Bdellovibrio bacteriovorus: one gene and its partner. Each later gene encodes a partner of the first gene's protein in a complex. Links are inferred from orthologs where the notes say so. Each region holds a gene or a part of one and is shown on either strand. Other genes may lie near its edges.

Region 1 (3,046 bases):
TTTTAAAAAGGTTATTGGTTAAATCTGGAGGCGACCTTTTTAGGTCGCCTTCGTTCTATTTGAACTATGGAGGTCCTTCGTGGAAGTCAGAGATAAAGTCACTGCAGATATCAAAGCAGCCATGCTTGCAAAAGATTCAGTGAAACTGGGAGCTTTACGCATGCTCCAAGCGGCCATCAAAAACCGTGAAATCGATATGCGTCCTAATCCGATCACGGCCGATGAAATCATGGGCGTCATCAAAAAACTCGTTAAACAACGTAAAGAATCTATCGACCAATTCCAACAAGCGGGTCGCCAAGATCTAGTTGATCAAGAAACTTCTGAATTAAAAATTCTTGAAGTGTACTTGCCGGCACAGATGAGCCACGAGCAAATCGAAGCTCTGGTGACAGAAGTTATTGCGTCTGTTGGTGCTAAAACCGTGAAAGACATGGGCCCGGTCATGAAAGAAGTGATCGCTCGTTCTGGTGGCACTGCCGACAACAAAATCGTCAGCGAAGTTATTAAATCTAAACTTGCTTAAGGTACCTGCTTCTTTCTGTAAAATTTCGGAACATTACCAGGTACCGAAATTTTACGAATAGAACCTGGTACCTATTGGAGTCTGATGCGTTTTTCTCAAGATTTTATTGAGAGAGTTTCTGAAGCGAATAACATCGTCGACATCATCTCTCAATACACTCAGTTAAAACCAAGTGGCAGCGGCCTTATGGGCCGTTGTCCATTTCCGGATCATGCCGAAAAAACGGCGTCGTTTTCGGTATCTGAGACCAAGCAAGTTTACCACTGCTTTGGCTGTCATAAGTCCGGAAACATGTTTTCGTTCTTGCGCGACTATCAGGGCATGAGCTTTCCGGAAGCGGTGGAATATCTTGCGGGAAGAGCCAGCATCCCGATGCCAGCACCCGAAGCGCAAGACAACCAACAAGTCGATCAAGCGGCGGAAAAAAAGAAGTCGTTGTTAAAAGTAAATAAGCTCGCAGCTAATTACTTTTCAGAGCAACTTAAACGTGTTCCGTATGATCATCCTGTTAAAAAATACATTGCCAGTCGCGGACTTTCTCAAGAAGTCATTGAGCTTTTTGGAATTGGTTACGCAATTGCGGAATGGGATGGCTTAGAAAAACATTTGGCCGCACAGAAAGTCCCGATGCCCTTGGCTGAAGAGGCGAGGTTGGTTAAAGCGCGGACAAATAAATCCGGCTACTTTGATATTTTCAGAGACCGCCTGATGTTCCCGATCTTTTCACCTATGGGTGAACCAATTGCGTTCGGCGGCCGTTATTTAGAAAAAAAAGAAACGGAGCCTAAATACTTAAACTCTCCTGAAACGCCGGTGTTTATTAAAGGCCGTGTGCTTTATGGATTGTCGCAAACAGCTCGCTATATCCGCAGCGAAGACATGGCATTGATCGTTGAAGGCTATATGGATTTGGTATCACTGTACCAATCCGGCATTAAAAACGTTGTTGCCACCATGGGAACGGCTTTAACGCCAGATCATGGAAAGATGCTAAAACGTATGACCAAGAATGTCGTAGCGCTTTTTGACGGAGACAGCGCGGGGATGGAAGCCGCCGAACGCAGCTTGCCGATCTTGCTGGCGGCCGATCTTTATCCAAAAGGGCTCACCCTTCCTAACGGAATGGACCCAGACGATTACGTGAAAAAGTATGGGGCAGACGCCCTTAAGGTAGAGCTAGAACGCGCGCCTGACTTGTTTGCCATGATATTAGCGCGATGGATGGAGAGTTACCGGGGCGAGGCCTCAGAAAAGGTGAAGCTGGCAGATAAACTTAAACCTTTGTTTGTGGTGATCCCGGACTTGCGTTTACGTGACCTTTACTTGGCTGAGGCCGCTCAAAAAATGGGTGTAACCCTGCCATGGCTTCGTCAGGCTGTGGGGATACAGGGATCTGGCCCTGTTTATTCGCAAAACAAGCCTGCGATGAGTCGAACAATTTCTTCCAGCGGAACAGGTCCAGTGGCTAACCAAAATCCTACGGAAGAAGCGTCTTCTAGTGGAGTGGACGGCAAAATTTCGCTTAAAGGAGCCTCAAAAGCGGAGCTTCTGCTATTAGGATTGGTACTCAAAAGTCGTGCCAATTTTGATCAATTTGTGAATGAAAAAGTGGATGAAAGCATTGCTCATCCCGGAGTGAAAAAGATCTTGGAAAAGGCACTGGATGTCTATAGACAAGATCTAAATAAATTTGATAAGTTGACCAGTCTCCTTGTCTCTTACGTCGATCAGCCGGAATATCTATTTGAAGCGGGACCTACGGGGCCAACCGATCCGGGATTTGATGAAGAGACAGAGATGAAGCTTTTGCGAGATTGCTTTAAGCGGGTTCGCCAGGATTTCTTGAAAGAGAAATCAAAGCAATTAGCACGAGATTTAAAAACCGAACCAAGTTCGGAAAAGTTGGAACAGATTATGAATATTCAGAGAAACCGAATCTCTCTGAATAAAGGTTAAAGGCAGGGTATTGATGAAACCGAACCTACCAAGTAAAGAAGGGAAAGAGCCCGTAAAGGTGCTTTCCCTGCAAGAACAAGAAACGTTGATTAAAGAAGAAATTCAACGGTTTCTGAAGCTTGCAAAGGAAAAGGGCGCGTTGACGATCGAAGAGATCAACGAGCTACTTCCTCCTGAAATTCTAGCACCTTCTGTGCTTGATACATTCATGCACGCCCTTGAGGGTGGTGGTGTAGTAATTTCAGACTTGTCTGAAACTTCGAAAGAGGAAGAGGGCGAAGGAACATTCCTTGAAAGCCCGGATTCTGAAGACGAAGAAGTCGATGAAGAAGAAAAAGCTGAAAGTGAAGACGTTAAGGGTAACGACCCTGTTCGCCTTTACTTACGTAAAATGGGCTCCGTATCACTTCTGACCCGCGAGGGAGAGGTTGAGATTGCTCGTCGTATTGAAAAAGGGGAGCGTGAAATCGTTCGTGCGATCCTTTTATCACCTTTAGGTACTTACGAGATCATCCAACTTGGAAAGCGTCTTGATGAAGGCCGTATCAAAGTTAAAGCGATCTT
Region 2 (2,905 bases), 190 kb from region 1 along the record:
ACACCCAGCACGGAGTACAAGTTCGTGATCTGTTCTGACGAAGATCTGAACTGGTCTGAAGAATTCTGCCGTCAACATAATTTATTCGAAAAATTTGTGGTTTTATACAGCCCATCATACGGCCAAGTATCTGAACGCTGGTTGGCCGAGCGCATCCTGCAAAAAAAATCATCTGCGAGGTTGCAATTGCAGCTGCATAAGTATATTTGGTCTCCCGAAACACGCGGAGTATAATCTCCAACCAACACAAGCAGACATTTTTAGGGAGTTCCATGACGCCGAACCTAAACAGTTCAGATAATCTTTTTGTCGCTAATCTTCAGTCCGTGAGCCTAGAGAAGCTCGTGAAGAGCAAGCTAGAAGTTCTTTTCGCTCAACAAAAAGAAGCTCAAGTGGAACTGAACGGTTTGTACAATGTCGTTATTGAACAAGTTGAAAAACCACTTCTTGAACTTGCGCTTCGCGCCTACAACGGCAACCAAGTGAAAACCGCACAAATGCTTGGCATCAACCGCAACACGCTTAAAAAGAAAATTGACAACTACAAGATTCGCGTAAAAAAATTGAATTAAGCAGCAGCGGGCCTTCTTAGAACCACCAACTTGTTTTTGACCCGCAATTGTTTTTCTTGGTCTTTAATTTCGTTACTCTTAGAGGGGTTCAATGAGTACGAGAATTCCACCTCAGAATCTTGAGGCAGAACAATCCATCTTGGGCGGTCTAATGCTAGACCGCGAGGCTTTAGATCAGATCGGCGATCTTTTGATGGCCGATGATTTCTATAAGCCCGCTCATCAAAAGATCTATAACGCGATTAAAGATCTGCACAGTAAAAATCAGCCGATTGATATCATCACGGTCACCAACGTCCTTCAGGGCGAAGGTTCCATGGATATGGTCGGTGGGCCTGAATACTTAATCAGTCTTTTAGATAAAACCATTTCGTCAGCTAATATTTCTTCACACGCTAAAATCGTGAAAGACAAGGCGACTTTACGTCGTTTGATCCAAATCAATAGCCAGTTGATCGAAAAAGCTTACGAACAAGATTTTACGGACGTGGAGTCTTTCGTAGACCAAGCGGAATCCGAGATCTTTAAAATCGGCGAAAACAAAACCAAAACGGGCCTTGTGGGCTCAATGGAAATCGTAAAGGCTTCGATTCAAAAAATCGAAGAGCTTTATAAAAATAAAGCCGAAATCACCGGTATCGGAACAGGCTTTAAAAAGCTTGATGAAATGACCGCGGGTCTTCACCCGGGTGAAATGACCATTATCGCCGCTCGTCCGTCAATGGGTAAAACCGCGTTCTCTCTGAACGTCGCTCAACATATTGCTCTTCGTCTGAAAAAGACGGTTGCTTATTTCTCTTTAGAAATGGGTAAAGAATCGATGATGATGCGTATGTTGTCTGCGGAGTCCAAAGTCAGCATGAGTGAAATCCGTAATGGTCGTATTCAAGATTCGGCATGGCCCAAGTTGATTAACGCGGCCAGCGCTCTTAGTGAAGCTTCGATTTTCATCGATGATACACCAGGGATGTCACCCTTTGAGATTCGTTCTCGCGCGCGTCGTTTAAAGGCAGAGCATGGTCTTGATGTTATCATGATCGACTACTTGCAGTTGATGAGCATGAAGCAAAAGTTCTCTTCGCGTGAACAAGAGGTTGCAGAGATCTCAAAATCTTTAAAGTCTATTGCCAAAGAACTGCAGATTCCAATCATCGCCCTTGCCCAGCTGAATCGTGGGGTTGAGGGGCGTACCGAGAAAAAACCAATGTTATCGGATCTGCGTGAGTCCGGATCGATCGAGCAAGATGCCGACGTTATCATGATGCTTTATCGTGATGACTACTATGACAAAGAAAACCCCGACAAACAGGGTCATGCGGAAGTCATCGTCGGTAAGCAACGTAATGGTGCCACGGGCCCAGTAAAATTACGTTTCGATGCTCAGTACAATAGATTCCGTGACGCGGAACCAGAAGGTCATAGTGGGGGCGGCATTGCGCAAATGCCTCCACCACAAGCGCCACCTCCTATGCCGGGCGGCAGACCTAAAAACTTTGCCCCAGGAGCTCCTGCATAGTTATGATGGATTTCTATGAAGTCCGTACTGTATTGGTTTCGCCGAAATAATATTGATCAGAACTTCAAACCCGTCATCTTAGTGACGGGTTGTAATCGCGGCATTGGTTTAGCCCTAGCCCAGATGCTTTATCACTGTCATGAATATCGCGTGATCGCCACGGTTCGCGAAAAAAGTCTGGAAGAAGCAAGGGCTCGATTTCCCCAAAACGATCGCTTTCAAGTTTTACCGATGGATGTGACCAGCGAAGAAGATCGTTCGCGACTTTACAATGATATCCAAAAGCTGTGGGGTGGGGTGGATGTTTTAATTAACAACGCCGGCATTTCTTATCGTTCGGTCGTGGAACACATGACCGAAGAAGATGAAAAATTGCAGTTAGCCACAAATTATCTCGGCCCCATGAGTTTGATTCGCCTTTGCATTCCTCATATGCGCGATACCGGCCGCGGAAAGATCATTAATATTTCTTCGGTCAGCGGGATGCTAGCGATGCCGACGATGGCCTCCTATACCGCCTCCAAATTCGCTCTGGAGGGGGCGTCCGAGGCTCTTTGGTACGAGATGCGACCTTTTGGTGTCAGGATCGTACTTGTGCAACCCGGATTCATTCACAGCGATTCTTTCAAAAATGTTTATCACACCAAACATTCTGAGCCGACTTTGAATTGGAGCGGGCCGTACAGTGATTTTTATCAGAATATGAATCCCTTTGTGGGAAAGATGATGAATCTCTCGCGTACGACGCCAGAAAAGGTCGCTCAACAAATTTTAAAAGTTATTAAAACCGAAAACCCTCCCTTATGGGTGCCGGTTA

Evidence for each region. The genes of interacting proteins can lie anywhere in the genome.
Region 2: the proteins of dnaG (region 1) and dnaB are in contact, whole or in part, in a crystal structure (PDB 2R6A), measured with the Geobacillus stearothermophilus proteins. The link is inferred for Bdellovibrio bacteriovorus from one-to-one orthologs. Residues at the interface, in WP_049624496.1 of Geobacillus stearothermophilus: Lys456, Leu457, Leu458, Pro459, Ala460, Asn463, Ala464, Leu467, Leu535, Leu536, Ile537, Ala538, Gln544, Glu545, Asp548, Tyr549, His552; in WP_033016901.1 of Geobacillus stearothermophilus: Ser13, Glu15, Ala16, Gln18, Glu91, Leu92, Asp94, Ala95, Val96, Pro97, Thr98, Ala99, Ala100, Asn101, Tyr104, Tyr105, Ile108.

The regions. Positions count from the first base shown.
Region 1 is NZ_LUKE01000001.1:1,592,209-1,595,254, forward strand. The notes cover bases 75-3,046. They hold dnaG (DNA primase), read left to right. Parts: upstream 75-610; coding sequence 611-2,482; downstream 2,483-3,046. Other genes in these bases: AZI86_RS07760 (GatB/YqeY domain-containing protein), read left to right, coding at 80-526; rpoD (RNA polymerase sigma factor RpoD), read left to right, coding at 2,496-3,046. UniProt on the Escherichia coli protein: RNA polymerase that catalyzes the synthesis of short RNA molecules used as primers for DNA polymerase during DNA replication.
Region 2 is NZ_LUKE01000001.1:1,400,842-1,403,746, reverse strand. What follows is about bases 45-2,875. They hold dnaB (replicative DNA helicase), read left to right. Parts: upstream 45-663; coding sequence 664-2,088; downstream 2,089-2,875. Other genes in these bases: AZI86_RS06800 (SDR family oxidoreductase), read left to right, coding at 2,104-2,875; AZI86_RS06810 (helix-turn-helix domain-containing protein), read left to right, coding at 273-572; AZI86_RS06815 (radical SAM protein), read left to right, coding at 45-234. Outside these bases: more of AZI86_RS06815, read left to right, coding at 1-44; more of AZI86_RS06800, read left to right, coding at 2,876-2,905. UniProt on the Escherichia coli protein: The main replicative DNA helicase, it participates in initiation and elongation during chromosome replication. Travels ahead of the DNA replisome, separating dsDNA into templates for DNA synthesis.